3 regions of the Mesorhizobium sp. M7A.F.Ca.MR.362.00.0.0 genome follow, and region 3 is predicted to be linked to each of the others. Evidence: predicted binding sites of a transcription regulator. Region 3 holds the regulator's gene; each other region holds the start of a gene.
What was found. Region 3 encodes LexA, which represses DNA repair genes until DNA is damaged. Its sites were predicted from a motif close to TGTTCNNNNTGTGTTCNG; they were not measured.
Positions count from the first base shown of each region.

Region 1: a site for LexA is predicted at 2,534-2,551, ahead of EOC06_RS06340 (ImuA family protein). Genes of this name have one in related genera too.
Region 2: a site for LexA is predicted at 3,837-3,854, ahead of EOC06_RS11705 (2'-5' RNA ligase family protein). Genes of this name have one in related genera too.

Region 1 is NZ_RZTF01000027.1:24,196-29,377, reverse strand. Features, by position in the region: gene EOC06_RS06350 (error-prone DNA polymerase) at 1-307, opposite strand, end outside; gene EOC06_RS06345 (DNA polymerase Y family protein) at 304-1,827, opposite strand; gene EOC06_RS06340 (ImuA family protein) at 1,739-2,503, opposite strand; gene EOC06_RS06335 (hypothetical protein) at 3,060-3,821, shown strand; gene EOC06_RS06330 (hypothetical protein) at 3,926-4,123, shown strand; gene EOC06_RS06325 (KTSC domain-containing protein) at 4,669-4,893, shown strand; gene EOC06_RS44765 (hypothetical protein) at 4,902-5,036, shown strand.
Region 2 is NZ_RZTF01000067.1:640-5,821, reverse strand. Features, by position in the region: gene EOC06_RS11735 (aminopeptidase) at 1-682, shown strand, start outside; gene EOC06_RS11730 (DUF488 domain-containing protein) at 704-1,066, shown strand; gene EOC06_RS11725 (ArsC family reductase) at 1,263-1,610, opposite strand; gene EOC06_RS11720 (helix-turn-helix transcriptional regulator) at 1,758-2,114, shown strand; gene EOC06_RS11715 (SRPBCC family protein) at 2,111-2,590, shown strand; gene EOC06_RS11710 (nuclear transport factor 2 family protein) at 2,693-3,046, opposite strand; gene EOC06_RS11705 (2'-5' RNA ligase family protein) at 3,173-3,598, opposite strand; gene EOC06_RS11700 (ABC transporter ATP-binding protein) at 4,080-5,165, opposite strand; gene EOC06_RS11695 (cupin domain-containing protein) at 5,155-5,182, opposite strand, start outside.
Region 3 is NZ_RZTF01000161.1:7,625-12,806, reverse strand. Features, by position in the region: partial or broken gene EOC06_RS19675 (ComEC/Rec2 family competence protein) at 1-1,019, shown strand, start outside; gene lexA (transcriptional repressor LexA) at 1,013-1,753, opposite strand; gene kynU (kynureninase) at 2,162-3,409, opposite strand; gene kynA (tryptophan 2,3-dioxygenase) at 3,481-4,317, opposite strand; gene EOC06_RS19655 (AMP-binding protein) at 4,314-5,182, opposite strand, start outside.

The sequences.
Region 1 (5,182 bases), on a different contig from region 3:
TGCCGCCACGCTTCTTGCCCAGCGACAGCAAGCGGCACAGCCGCGAGTAGTCCGCGCGACCGGTCGGGTAGACCAGGATGGAAATCTCTTCCACCAGATCCAGCCGGCAGCCGACGATCAGCCTGACGCCGGTTGCCTTTGCAGCCTCGTGCGCGCGGACAATGCCGGCCAGACTGTTGCGATCACAGATGGCAAGGGCGGGCATTCCCATGCTGGCTGCTTGCGCGAACAGTTCCTCACATGAACTCGCGCCCCGCAGAAAGGAAAAATGCGAGGTGCATTGCAGCTCGACATAGCACGCGTTCATCCGAAGATGCCGTGCAGGAACCAGCGATGCGAGCCGGTCGCGGTATCCTCGCCGTCGCCTGCGCGATAAATCCAGAACCGCTCGCCGGCTTCGTCCTCGACCTGGAAATAGTCGCGCACGGCAGTTAGCTCGGCGTCGCGCTTCCACCATTCGCCGAAAACCCGCTCGGGACCATCGGCGCGCTTGATCCGTCGACGGATGCCTTTCCAGGTGAAGCTCGCCGGAGGATGGTCCGGTAGCAGCGCAATGGCCTCGATCGGCTCCGGCACGGTAAACAAGCGAGCCGGACGCGGCCAATGGTCTGGCCATGCGTCGCCGGTCTCAGCGGATGCAGCGGCTACACGCCGGAAAGATCGCTCGGGCACATCGCTGGCAACCGGGGTAAACCGATAGAGCTTTTCCTCACCGACACGGTTGCCGAGTGTGTCGATCAAATCCGAGATGTCTGCATCCCGTTGCTCGATCAGCGACGAAACGGTCTGCCTGGGGGCGAGTGATTCCGCCAAGGGCGCGGACAGGCGCATCAACTCGATGCCGAAACCCGGATCGACCATCTCGATCTTGTCGCAGAGCAACCGTGTCAGCCGCTTCACATCGCGGACAGGCAAGGCCATGCCGACGCGAACGGCTTCGATGCGGTTGTCGACGCGGTAGAGCAGCAGGTCGAGCCGCCGGGCCCCGAGGCCCTTGGTCTCGAGATCGACACACAGCGCTTGAACAAGCTTGCCGACATAGCGCGCGATTGTCTCGGCCGCACCGATGGGCTCGCCAAAGGCACGTTGGACTTCGACCACATCCGCTGATCGCACCGGCTCAATCGGCTCGGCGAGGCGTCCAGCAGCCTGGTCAAGCCGGCGGCCGAGTTCCGGCCCGAACCGCAACGTCAGTGGCGCGCGCGGCTGCTGCAGAAGCTCGCCTACCCTGTCGAAGCCGAGAACCCGCAAACCCCTGACGATTGCGTCGGGCAACCGCAGTGCCGCGATGGGCAGTGGAAGAATCGCATCCTGCGATGCGTTGACGGCGACCACGCTGACGGTCTGCTTCACGTATCGCGCCACCGCATGAGCAGCACCCCAGCTATCCGCTATGGCTGCGCGCGCCGAGAAGCCGACCTTGCCGAGATGTTCGACCATATCGGCCAGCATCAAGCGTTCACCGCCATGAAGATGATCGGCGCCCGTGGTATCCATCACCAATCCGTCGGGAGGTTCTGCTGCGACAATCGGCGCGTACCGCCGCAAAGCCCACAGGGCCAACCGATCCAATGCCTGCGCGTCTGCTTCAGGTTCGGCATCCATGACCGCCAGCCCCTGGACGAGGGCCTGCGCCTTCGTTGCCGGCATTCCAACGCGCAGGCCCGCTTCCAGTGCCGCGCGATCCACCGCAGTCACCAGGCGACGATTACCGTGCCGCCCGACCAGCACCAAAGGCTTATCCGGTGGCGGCGAGACGTCGCCCAATTTCCTTTTGAGCCGGTCGGTCGACCAGCTTGGAAGGAATAGCGAGACGACCCTTGGCATCACAAGCCTCCACTTCGATATCGAGTGTTTCCCCTCCACGAGACCGGATCAGTTCAAGTTGCCATCGCGCCCGACCAACGCCGGGCACAGGCAGCGGTCGCGACGGCAGCACGGAAACCCGCCAGCGGGTGACAGACGCCGTCGGCTGCCCGAAATCGGCGGCTTCGGTCTGGCGGCGCCAGCGGCGGATGGCGATGCCCATCGCGCCGGAGCCTTCCGATGCCAGTTGCAACCGGCGCGAGGAAGTCATGGACAGGCGCGCCACTTCCGCGACCACCGCTCCAAGACCGACATGCCGCAGACCTTCCTCGAAGCAGGCGAGCAAGGATTTGTCGTCACCGGCTTCAACATAGATCACCCGGTCGGGATGCAGTCCGACCTGTGCGATTGCCGGCGCAAACAGATCCTGGCGCGTCACGCACCACAGCACCTTGCCTTGCGTCCTCGCTGCAATCCCGGCTGCAAAAAGCGACGCTGCAGCGCCATCGATCGCTCCATTGCCGCCGCCGGCAACTTCATGAAGTGCGCCAAGCGCCACACCCCCGCCTGGCAGATGACTGTCGATCGAGGAGATTCCGAATGGGAGCACCGCTCTTTTGCGCGCGTTACCGCCTTCGAGACGCGCAATGCGACCTCGCAGATCGGAAATAGCAGCGTTTGGCGTCGATGCACTCATCTGTCCCCTGAACGCGACATGCTGGCGGAATGTTCCTCATTTGTTCCCTTCCTAATAAAGAGTCAATGGCATGGCGAGGTGGCGCCGCGGAAGAAATTTTGTCGCGACCGCCTGGTGGCACCGAAAGAACCGTTTGCCAGCAGGACGAGGCGTCGAGGCCACCTGTCCTGTTGGGATGTTCGCGCCGGGTTGGCGGCGCACAAGGAAAACGGCGTATAAACCGCAGTCCCGGGCGCGTCCGCAATGGCGGACATTGTCGCGCGCGGGACGGAGGAAATTCGCCCCCGCCGCGGGCGGTTAACAGGACAGCCGTAGGAGCGTCAGCATAGCGCCGGCCGCAGGACGGGACGCGGGACCGACTGTCCCCGTCCGCGGTGGTCCGTGTAGCAGCGGCCATGAATGCAGTTGCGTTGGGATTGAGCACGAAGCCTCAACCGATTGCCTGATGTACGCTATCCTATTGAAAAAACTACCCTATTTCCAAGCCATCAGGATTCTATTGACACCTTTGTTCTTATTTTGTTCACTGTTGGGAGTTTGATAATGGAGGCGAACCATGGAACTTCGCTTGAACATTGAAGGTGCAACGCCCGAGGAACTGGCACGCGGGGTCACGGCAGCCGAAGCAGTCTTCGCGCGCGCCGGGATTACGGCTTTGCAAGGCGCGGAAGGTTTGTTCGCGTTGGAAGGCTGGGATATCAAAGGCTTTCCGGAAGACGACCAGCCAACCGAGGACGAGGACCAGGCTGCTTCGGTCTGGATGGAAGCCGACGAGGCTGCGACGACTGCATGTTGTGCGGGCTGGCCGGAGGATAAAGTTCCGGGCCATCAGATCATGGAGTTGATCGACGTGCCCCGAACGAGATTGCAGGCCGAGGCGCTCCCGGACACGTGGCCGGCGCGCAAACAGCTCTATCCCGATGTTGTCACCCGGTTGGAGACCACGACCGGGCCGGACCGCCAGATCGATTTCGATATTGCCTTCGTTCTTGGTTGGGTGCCCGAGCGGCCGACGCTGGATCAGGTCGAGCCGCTTTCGGAAAATGGCGACCGTATCCCCTTCTTCACCAGCAACCTCGCCCAAGTGGAAGAAATGGCTCGCAAGGCGCTCAAGGACTGGACGATCGAGATTGACCAGGACCCCTACGATGCCCACGTTTTCGATCCTGCAGCCAGCGAAGACGGTGAAGAATTGCGGATGGCGGCATGGCGCGATTTCGACGGCTCCCTGCTTATGGAGAAGCCACCTGCAAATCCTGCAATCGCACTGACCCTGGCGATGATGCGCGGCCAGTCGATGCATTTCGATTCGCGGTGAACGGGTTACACGGCCATCGTCGATCGATCTTGCTTGGCCACTCCAGGTCGCACGCTGGATGGCTAAAAACCTGACAAGCCCACACCGCACCCGAGGAGAGAACCATGTCAGAAAAACCACCCTATATGCCGACCGGCATTGGAACAGGCATGATGAGCGACGACGAGACCAAGGTCGGCGTTCTGATATTCGAAACGGCGCAAGGGAACTTCGACTTCGCAGTGAATCTGCAGGCGGTCGATATCCTCACCAAGGCCATCAACAAGATCGAGATGCATCTTCGCTCCGGCAAGACGCGCTGAGTGTCCGACGATGTGCCAGATCAGAAAAGCCGAAGCCAGGACCTTCGGGAGATCACGCAGGGACCACGCATCGTGCGGCGGGGCGGCGGGGCGTCGCAAATCCGTTGTCAGTCGCCGACTGGCTCGGCTGGAGGAAACGCTCGGAAGCCAGTGCTCTCGCGCACGACTCGCGGCGCTCGGTTGACGGACTACCGCTGCGATCGATCACGACTTCCTCCGCAAGATATCCTCGGATTTACGCCACGGTCAGCCCCAGGGGTCCGAATGGTACATTAGAGATATCTAACATTTCTCTTTTGGCGAGACGGGGTGTACTTTAGTTATCGCTGGGTGATCCTAGCGACCTACACTGCCCGCTGCTGAGAGGTGGCGGGCCTTTTTGTTTATGTGTGGAACGCCGCAATCCAATGGGAGTTGGAATGCTGTCACCGTCCCTTCCGTGGAGGCGATGATGGCCATGGACGTACAGCCGTGGTCGGCCCGCTCCCGCTTTCTCAGTGGGCGGGCCATCTCGCGGGTCGCTCACCGGCAACACTTGGTGCACCATGCCGTCAACCTCGATACGCAAGTTCGAATACGACCCGGAAACCAGGGTTCTCTCAGTGTGGTTTGTAGCGAGTGGCAGGCAGTACGACTTTCTGGACGTGCCGCCGGAGATGGTCGCCGATTTCAAATCTGCCTTTGCCAAGGGCCGCTATTTCAACGATCGCATCCGCAACCATTTCGCGTTCCGGCCCGTGGCAAGCTCCGGTTCCAGTGGCACATGCTGAGGTAGATTGTGCCAAGCGACCTGGCGGAAGTCGCGCATGTCGAACTGCTGGCCGCACACCGGACAGGTCATGAAATTGTCGCGCTCGTCGGCCGGCTCACCGTCGTGCGCCTTACCAGGGATCGGCGCTCCAAGGTCGGATAGCTTCGTCATAGCTATCAAACATTCAATTCGTCTAAAGTGTTCCGGAATCATTTTAGCGCGTGCTAATTGAGTCGCACTATGCGAGTCGGCGCATCCCTCTGAAGTTCAAGCCCATGGAGCCCGAGCCGGTCGACACGCGTCGAGCT
Region 2 (5,182 bases), on a different contig from region 3:
CCCGATCGGCAATTGGAAGGCGCACAACGCGGCGCTTCGCAGCCGCACCGAATGGCTCAATGGCCATAATTTCCACGCGCTGCATTTCACCGGACCGGGCACCGACCTGACCGTTGGGCTGGCGGACGGCCATGAATGGATGGGCGGCGCCTCGACCGCCAAGAACGGCATCACCTGCAATCCCAACATCCCGACCGAGGAGGTCTTCACCACGCCGCATGCAAGGCGGGTCGAGGGTCATGTCTCCTCGACCAAGCCGCTGTCCTACCAGGGCACGCTGATCGACGACATTTCGGTGCGTTTCGAAGAAGGCAGGATCGTCGAGGCCAAGGCATCGAAGGGCGAGGATGTGCTGAAGAAGGTGCTCGATACAGATGAGGGCGCGCCCCGCCTCGGCGAAGTGGCGCTGGTGCCGCATTCCTCGCCGATCTCGGCAAGCGGGCTGTTGTTCTTCAACACGCTGTTCGACGAGAACGCCGCCTGCCACATCGCGCTCGGCCAGTGCTATTCGAAGTGCTTCGTCGACGGCGCCTCGCTCAGCCAGGACGAGATCGCGGCGCGCGGCGGCAACAAGAGCTTCATCCACATCGACTGGATGATCGGTTCGGACAGGATCGACATTGACGGCGTCCACAAGGACGGCGCCCGCGTGCCTGTCATGCGCAGGGGCGAGTGGGCCTGACCCGCTTTACGGAGCGGTCCGATGGCCTTCGATCTGGCGGTCAAGCGTATCTACGAACCACCCTCCCCCGATGACGGGCAGCGGGTTCTGGTCGACCGGATCTGGCCACGCGGCGTCAGCAAGCAAGACGCCGCGCTGGCTCTGTGGTTGAAGGACATCGCGCCGAGCGACGAGCTGAGAAAATGGTTCGGCCACGAGCCGGCGCGCTGGGCGGAGTTTCAGGAGCGGTACTGGGTCGAGTTGGATGGAAATGGCGAGGCGGTGAGTGAATTGCGAGGCTTGATCAGCCACGGCAAGGTGACGCTGCTCTATGGCGCGCATGATGAAGCGCATAACAATGCGGTGGCGCTGGCGGGGTATCTCAGCGCAAGCGCTCACAATTAGCCATCGTTAGCCAGACCTTCGTCATCCTCGGGCTTGACCCGAGGATCCATGCCGCGACCTCAGTCGAAAGGCGCAGCGGAGCAGAATCTGCACCGTTGCAACACGGATAGATCACGGCATGGATCCTATGGTCTGCGCTGCGTCGCTCCGCTCCTTGCTTCGCCATAGGATGACGAAGTGAGGTGTATGCGCTGCCCTACTTCACCACCGCCTCATAAACATCAGCCTTGAACCCCACCAGAATCCGATCCCCAACCTCCAGCACCGGTCGCTTGATCACGGTCGGCTTGGCCAGCATCAGCGCCTTGGCCTTCTTTTCGTCGAGGCTCTGCTTGTCGTTGTCCGGCAGTTCGCGAAACGTGGTGCTACCCTTGTTGAGCAGCTTTTCCCAGCCGACCTTGCCCGCCCAGCCATCCAGCCGCTTCGCGTCCAGTCCCTCTGCCCTGAAATCGTGAAACCTGTAGGCCACGTCATGGCCTTCCAGCCAGAGGCGCGCCTTCCTGACCGTGTCGCAGGTGGTGATGCCGTACATGATGATCGTCAAAACAGTGGCCCTTCCGATTTCGAATCTGACCGCAGATTAAGGACGCTCTGCGCGCTTTGCCAGCGCTCCCCGGCATGCCTTCGGTTTTGCCCTTGCCAACACTAAGGAATTTCCCTAAGTATTTTGACAGCGCCTCAGGACCAACCAATGACAAGCCTTCAGACCACAACTCCGAGCCCTCCGCCGATCGACGGCATCTTTCGCGCTCTTGCCGACCCGACGCGACGCCGCGTTGTTGAGCGGCTGAACCGCAGTCCCGCCTCGGTCAGCGAACTCGCAGAGCCCTTCGAGATGGCGCTGCCCTCCTTCATCGAACATCTCAAGATTCTCGAAGGCTGCGGGCTGGTGCACTCGCAAAAGACCGGCCGGGTCAGGACCTATCAGCTGGCACCCGAGCCGCTGAAACTCGCCGAAAACTGGCTGGCCGAACAGCGCACGCTTTGGGAGCGTCGCCTCGACCGGTTCGACGCTTATGTGATGACCCTCAAGGAGACAGAAAAATGAGCTATCCCCTCAAGCCGGATCCCAGACTGGACCTCGTGCTGGAGCGCGTCATCGATGCGCCGCGCGAATTGCTGTGGCGCGTTTGGACGACGCCGGAGCATGTCAAGCAATGGTTCACGCCGAAGCCTTGGATGATCACCGACTGCGAGATCGACCTCAGGCCGGGCGGGCTGTTCCGCACGCGCATGCAGTCGCCAGACGGCAAGGAGGTCAACGACCGCCAATGCTGCTATCTCGAAATCGTGCCGAACGAGCGGCTGGTTTGGACGGACGCGCTGCTGCCGGGCTATCGGCCATCAGGCGAACCCTTCATCACCGCGGTCATTTCCCTTCAGCCGGACGGCAAGGGAACCCGCTACACCGCCACCGCCATCCATCGCGACGAGGCGACCCGCAACAACCATGAAGAGATGGGTTTCTTCAACGGCTGGGGCACGGTGGCCGACCAGCTTGCGCAGTACGTCAAGACCATTTGAGCCTCTCACATGGCGGCCTGGGGCATCGTCCCGGCCGCCATGCTTATTTTTTAACCTCCAGCGACGAGATCGAATTCCCCAAGCCGATGGTATTTCACGGCCTCAATAATAGAAGCGCTCTTCGGTGATTTTGCCGTTCTTGACCGTGTAGAGGCCAACTTCATCCCTGGTGACACGCTCCCCGGTAGCCTTGGGCGTTATGTCGAACTTGAAGCGCACCGCGAACTGGTCGCCATTGACATAGGGACCCTCGACCGAGCCGCCATGCACTTCGTTGTTCTCCTGCCACCACTGGCCCTTCTGCTTGAGAGCCTCCTTGCCATTGGCAATGGCCATTGGCCCCGCCATGGCTTCGAGACTGACGATATCATCGGCATTGTACTTCTCGGCAGCAGCTTCGTTATCGCCCTGCTTGAGCAGTTCGGTGAAATCCTTGGCAATTTCCGCGATGGTCATTTGTGTTCCTCCTGTTCAGACGCACTGCAAATAGGGAAGCGCTTACCGGCCCGCCACCGTTGCCGGCACTACAGCTGACAAGCCGTGTCAGGACGATTGGTATAGCGGCTGTGTGGCCACGATTTCTCATATGCCGGCTAGGGAATCGTCCTGACCGGTCAATCGCCAGGTCGCCGGACATTTGTATTCACCCTGGTGGCTGCAGATCAGCGAAAAACTCCGCACTGTCCAGGATATCGGCTCAACGATCCGTTCCCGCACTTTCGGAACGCCCCTCCTGTCGCGAAGCAGCGTGACATGTGGCTCCAGCGAGGTCGTGATGAATGGCTTTAGCGGGCTGTCGTCAATCACGGCAGAGAGCTTGCGCCAGAAGGCTTGCAAGGTCGGCGAATGGTCGCTGCTGCGAAGGACCAGCGCCCCGCCGCCGAAAGCCGACAGGCGGTCGAAGCAAACATCGAATGGTGTGGCCTGGATCAGCAAGCCGACATGGCGGGCGATCTCCACCACACGCTTCTGTTTGCCGTCGCCAAGGCCGATCAGGGATATGTGCATTTGATCGGTTGGCGTCAGCCATCCCCGCAATCTCAGTTCCTGATTGTAGTGCTCAGCCCTGCGCCGCAGCATGGCATTGACCGGATCCTCAACGAGAAATCCGTAGAACAGATGCGGCTCCCGGATCGGGTTCTGTCCTTCAAATCGGAAAAAGGTCTGACCGTTCTTCGCGGTTCCGTATGAAAATTGCCCACTCACAACCGATCTCGTCCGGCAGATTGTATCAAGCCGAGAAGTTTAGAACAAAAAGGGAACAAATCAAGTGAAAACAAAACCGGCGCTAATGGTTTCCGCATCAGCGCCCGCAAGTTTAACGGCGGAGCAAGCTTTTTCGAGCAAGGGCCGAACCCTACGATCCGTAGCCGATGATGCCCTGACCTCCCGAAAATCGTGGATCGACCAGTCGACATACCCCCGGCCGTTGACCGACGGCTTGTAGCCACCGCGCGGCGTGTGCTCCGGTTATTTAACGTCGACAAAATTAGCTTGGTAGCACCGGGCAGTTGGCACCACGGCGCAGGCTGATATGCGCCACGTCTCCGACGCTGAATTGGGAACCCTCGGCCTGGCGCGGCGCATCGATGACAACAGGCGCGCCCTGCCCGAGTTCGGCATGAAGGCGCAGCGTGCGACCGTGAAAGACGACGCTGTTGACGCGCGCCGGTGCGGTGCCGGGCGCGGCCTCGGTCATCGCCAGCAAATCCTCCGGACGCACGCCGATGGTGCGGGTGGCGCCCTCGGCAGGTGCCTCGCCGGTTTCAGAAATAGCCTCCAGCGGCAGGGCGCCGGCGGCGAAGCGCAGGCGATCGCCGTCTCGGCCGACGAAGCGCGATTGCAGGAGATTCATGGTGCCGATGAAGCTCGCCACAAACTTCGTGGCGGGCCGGTCGTAAAGGGTGGCCGGCGGCGCGATCTGCTCGATGCGGCCCTTGTTCATGACGACGATGCGGTCGGAAATCGACAGCGCTTCGGTCTGGTCGTGGGTGACCATGACGAAGGTGGTGCCGAGCCGCGACTGCAGCCGCTTCAGTTCAACCTGCATCTGTTCGCGCAGATGCGCATCGAGCGCCGACAGCGGCTCGTCGAGCAGCAGCACGCGTGGTTCGCAGACGATGGCACGCGCCAGCGCGACGCGCTGGCGCTGGCCGCCCGACAGTTCGGAGACGCGGGCGCCAAGCTTGTCGGCGAGACCGACCATGTCGAGGGCTTCGCCGGTGCGCTTTGCCTGCTCAGATCCAGACAGTTTGCGCAGCGACAGACCGAAGCCGACATTTTCGGCGACATTCATGTGCGGGAACAGCGCATAGTCCTGGAACACGGTGTTGACCGGCCGGTCGAACGGCCGAAGGGCAGTGATATCGCGACCATCGAGCAACACCTTGCCGCTCGACGGGCTTTCGAAACCGGCGATGACGCGCAGGCTGGTGGTCTTGCCGCAACCCGACGGCCCGAGCAGCGTGACAAACTCGCCGCTGATAATGTCGAGGTCGACGGCGTCGAGCCCGACGATGCCGCCAGGAAAAATCTTCGAGACCGCCTGCAGCCGCACAAGTGGATCAGGCGCCATCGCGAACCTCGGACGGC
Region 3 (5,182 bases):
GGTTTCCTGACGCGAAAGTTCGTGCTCGCGGCAACCGGCCTTGCCATGACCTCCATCATCGCCGGCAGCGCCACGACGCTGTTTGCCATATGGCACTTTCAGCGTGTGTCGCCGCTCAGCCTGTTCGCCAATCTGGCGGTTATGCCGATCGTCACCGTCGTCATGTTCCTGGCTGTCGCAAGCGCGCTGCTGATGCCTTTCGATTGGATTGGCCGGCCCTCTACCTGATGGGCAAGGGTCTGACGGTGATGATCGCCATATCGGGTTGGATCTCCGAACGTTCGCCTGTCGATGGGGTTGGGCTGATTTCGCAGCAATCTGTCCTGCTGGTGACAATTGCCCTGGTCATCGCGACGATGGCGACAACTTGGCTGCGGCTCGCTGCTCTGCCATTCGCGCTGGCAGGCTTGCTGACCGTCTCGGATACGCGCACGCCGGATGTGCTGATCTCGGAAGACGCCCGGCTGGTGGCGTTGCCGATCGGTGGCGGCGAGCTTGCCGTCAGCCGGGAACGGCCGAACGAATTCACCGTCGACAACTGGAAACGCGCCCTGACATCAGAAACCATCGTCGTGCCAGAGGTGTTCGACAAGAGCGATGGGCAATTCGACGTCGCGGACGCCGTTGAGCTACCGCCGGGATCGCCGTTCTATTGCTCCTCAGGCGTTTGCGTGGCCAGGCATATGTCCGGTGCGATCATTGCCTATGTCGAGGACCGCAAGGACACCTGGAAAGCCTGTGGCTTCGCCGAGCTGATCGTCATCAATGACGCCACCGCCTATGACGCCTGTCACAATCCGCTGGTTCTCGTCATCACCAAGCGGCAACTGGCTCGCAAAGGCAGTGCCGCGGTCTTCTTCGATCGCCAATCGGCGACCACGCCGGCGACAATCAGCTTCGCGGTGGGCAGCCCATATCGGCCCTGGCACACGCATCGCAAATACTCTCGTGAGGCGAGGGGGCTGGCACCCTTCAAGAAACCCGAGAAGCCAGCGGCCAACCCGCAGCCGCCTCAGTAGCGGCGGATGAGGCCGACGAGCTTGCCTTGCACCTTGACCCTGTCTGGGCCGAAAATACGGGTTTCATAGGCCGGATTGGCGGCTTCGAGAGCAATCGAAGCGCCCTTGCGGCGGAACCGCTTCAGCGTCGCTTCCTCTTCATCGACCAGCGCCACGATGATCTCGCCGGGGTTCGCCGTGTCGGCATTGCGGATGATGACGGTGTCGCCGTCGAAGATACCGGCCTCGATCATCGAGTCGCCCTTGACCTCCAGCGCATAGTGGGCGCCGCCCATGATCATGTCCGGCGGCACGGAGATCGAATGCGTCTGATGCTGGATGGCATCGATCGGCACACCGGCGGCGATACGGCCCATGACCGGGATCGACACGGCGGAGACCGCATCGTCATCATTGCCGGGCGAGGGCATCCGCGAAGGCGCCGGCTTGATCTGCCGGCCAAGAGCACCACCCTGACCGAGACTGCCCTGGATGACGCTTGGCGAAAACTTCTTTGCCGCGTTGAGGCCGGGCGCGATCGAGTCCGGCAATCGCAGCACTTCCAGCGCGCGTGCCCGGTTGGGCAACCGGCGAATAAAGCCGCGCTCCTCAAGTGCGGTGATCAGCCGATGAATCCCGGATTTGGAGGCAAGGTCGAGCGCCTCCTTCATCTCGTCGAAGGATGGCGGAATGCCGCTCTCCTTCAGGCGTTCATGGATGAACATCAGCAGTTCATGTTGCTTGCGTGTCAGCATGGCGGCCCCCAGATTACCTGAAACCAGAATCGAAAAACAAACCCAGAACAAACACTATCTGTTCCAGTTGTGTTCTGCAACCGTTTAAAGTTTAATGAATTTGTTAAGGCTGCTGAAATTATTTGGGCTTGCCAGCGGGTCGCAATCGACAGGCGCCAACACGGCGATGCGCCTGCTCACATTGAAACCATTATGGTTAATGACCTGTGGCTCATCCTCAACCCGAGGCTTGGCATCATCTGCCGGCCGACCTCCACAAGGGACGATATCAATCTTCGGGACGTTCGTTTGCCGTGAACGAAACGGAGCCAAAACGCCAACGTCTGTTGGCATTTGTGGCTGGAATTCAGCCCTCCGTCATCCGCCGGGCAGTGAGGGCGGCGACGGCAAATCGCGGAGATCGTTGCGTCAGGTAACGGCTTCCTTGATGGCGAAACGCTGGTCCTTCCATGCGCCCGTGCGCAGAATGTCTTCTAGCACTTGAACCGCCAGCCACACATCCTTGTAGCCGATATAGAGGGGCGTGAAGCCGAAACGGATGGTCGATGGCGCGCGAAAATCACCGATGACGCCGCGCTCGATCAGCGCCCGCATGATTTGATAGCCGTGATCGTGAAGGAACGACACCTGGCTGCCGCGCCTGGTCGCGTCGCGGGTGGTCTCCAGCGTGAGGCCATAGGCGCCGCACTTTGCTTCGACGAGCTGGATGAACAGTTCCGTCAGCGCGACGCTCTTTTTTCGCAATGCCGCCATGTCGACGTCGTTCCAGATGGCAAGCGCGCCTTTGAGCGCCCGCATCGACAGGACCGGCTGGGTGCCGCACAGAAAGCGGCGGATACCGGTGCCGGCAACATACCCCCGTTCGAAGGCAAAGGGCCGCGCATGGCCCCACCAGCCGCTGAGCGGCTGGCTGATATCGCTGTGATGGCGCTGCGCGGCATAGATGAAGGCCGGTGCGCCCGGACCGCCGTTGAGGTACTTGTAAGTGCAGCCGATGGCGAAATCGGCATTTGCGTGATCGAGCTCGACGGGCAGGGCGCCGGCGGTGTGGCATAGATCCCAGACGATCAGCGCTCCGGCCGCATGAGCCTTGCGCGTCAGCGCCGCCATGTCGCGCAGTTCACCCGATTTGTAGTTGACGTGGTTGACCAGCACCACCGCGACGTTTTCGTTGATCAGCTCTTCGATAGTGGGCGCGTCGACGCCCGCGAGGCGCAGCAGGACGCCGTCCCGTGTCGAGGCCACCCCTTCGGCGATGTACAGGTCGGTGGGGAAACTGTCACCCTCGGCGACGATGACCGACCGGCCCGGCCGCATCTCCAGCGCCGCATGCAGCACCTTGTAGATGTTGGTCGACGTCGTGTCGCAGACGACGGTCTGGCCGGCCGCGGCTCCAATCAGGCGTCCGAGTTGATCGCCGAGTTCGATCGGCATCTCGAACCATCCGGCCGTATTCCAGGCTCGGATGAGGTCCTGGGCCCATTCCTGGGTTGCCGCCTGCTGCAGCTCGCCGAAAACGGCATGAGACGCTGCCCCCAGTGAATTGCCGTCGAGATAGATCACCCCCTCCGGCAGAATGAAACGGTCGCGCATGGCCCGCAGCGGATCTGTGGCATCCATCGCTTCGACTGCGGCGAGATCAGGAAATCCACTCATGGTCAGTCAGTCCCCGGTTGTTCGCGAAGGGTGTTCCGCCGCCGCGCGTCGCTGTTTTCATTTCGACGATGTCAGAGCCGGGTGCGGACCGTCCACAGCTCCGGGAACAGCACCACCTCGAGCATCTTCTTCAGATACGAAGCACCCGACGTGCCGCCGGTGCCGCGTTTCAGACCGATGATGCGCTCAACCGTGGTGACGTGGTTGAAGCGCCAGCGGCGGAAATAATCCTCGAAGTCGACCAGCTTCTCTGCCAGTTCGTAGAACATCCAGTAGCGCTGCGGATCGCGGTAAATGGTTTGCCAGGCGACCAGCACCTCTTCATTCTCGGTTCGCGTCTCACGCCAGTCCGTGCGCTTGGCATCGGCACCGATGTCGAATCCGTTGCGCGCAAGCAGCAGCAGCGCTTCGTCGTAGAGCGATGGTTCGGTCAGGATCGCTTCCAGCTTTCCGCTCAGGTCGGGCCGGTGCTTGTGCGGCCCGAGCATGGCCAGGTTGCGGTTGCCGGCCATGAACTCGATGGCGCGATACTGCCAGGACTGGAAACCCGAGGACTGGCCGAGCGCGTCGCGGAACTCGGTGTATTCGCTCGGCGTCATCGTCCGCAGCACATCCCAGGCATTGTTCAGCTGCTCGAAGATCCGCGCAACGCGCGACAGCATCTTGAAGCTCGGCTCGAGCCGGTCGGCGCGGATGGAACGGATCGCGGCTCCAATCTCGTGTAGAGCGAGCTTCATCCAGAGTTCGGAGGTCTGATGCTGGATGATGAACAGCATCTCGTCATGCGCCGATGACAGCGGCGTCTGGGCCTCCAGCACTTTCTCCAGGTGCAGGTAGTCGCTGTAGGACATGCGCTCTTTGAACGACATCTGGGCGCCTTCGGACGCCGGATCGTACGGTTCGCTCAATTGATTTTCTCCGTGCGCAGCCGGAAGCGCTGGATCTTGCCGGTCTGGGTCTTGGGCAGAGCGGCGATGAATTTTACCGATCGCGGATATTTATAGGGCGCGATCATTGCCTTGACATGGTCCTGCAGGCGCTTGGTGGTGAGGGCGTCGGGCGCGACGCCCTGCGCTAGCACGACATGCGCCTCGACGATCTGGCCGCGTTCGGCGTCCTCGGCGCCAATCACCGCGCATTCGGCGACATCCGGATGCGACAGAAGTGCGGCCTCGACCTCGGGTCCGGCAATGTTGTAGCCGGCGCTGACGATCATGTCGTCGGAGCGGGCGGCGAAATGGAAGAAGCCGTCCTCGTCCTGCGTGAAGGTATCGCCGGTGAGGTTCCAGCCGTCGCGCACGTATTCCTTCTGCCTGTCATCGGCCATGTAGCGGCAGCCGGTCGGTCCGCGCACTGCAAGCCTGCCGGTCGCGCCGCGTGGCACCTCGCGCATCTCGTCATCGACGACGCGCGCCTCGTAGCCGCCCACCGGCTTTCCGGTCGACGCGGGCTTCATGTCGTCAAAACGGTTGGAGATGAAGATGTGCAGCATCTCGGTGGCTCCGATGCCGTCGAGGATCGGCTTTCCGGTCTTTTGTGTCCACTCTTCGAAAACGGGAGCAGGCAAGGTTTCGCCGGCCGAAACGGCGACGCGCAGCGATGAAAGGTCGGCACCTTCATCCATGGCCTTCAGCATGGCGCGGTAGGCAGTCGGCGCGGTGAAAGAGATCGTCGCTTTGTAGATCTCGATGATGTGGATCATGTTGGGTGGCGTCGCCTGCTCCAGCAGCGTCGCCGCCGCACCGAAGCGCAGCGGGAAGATGGCGAGTCCGC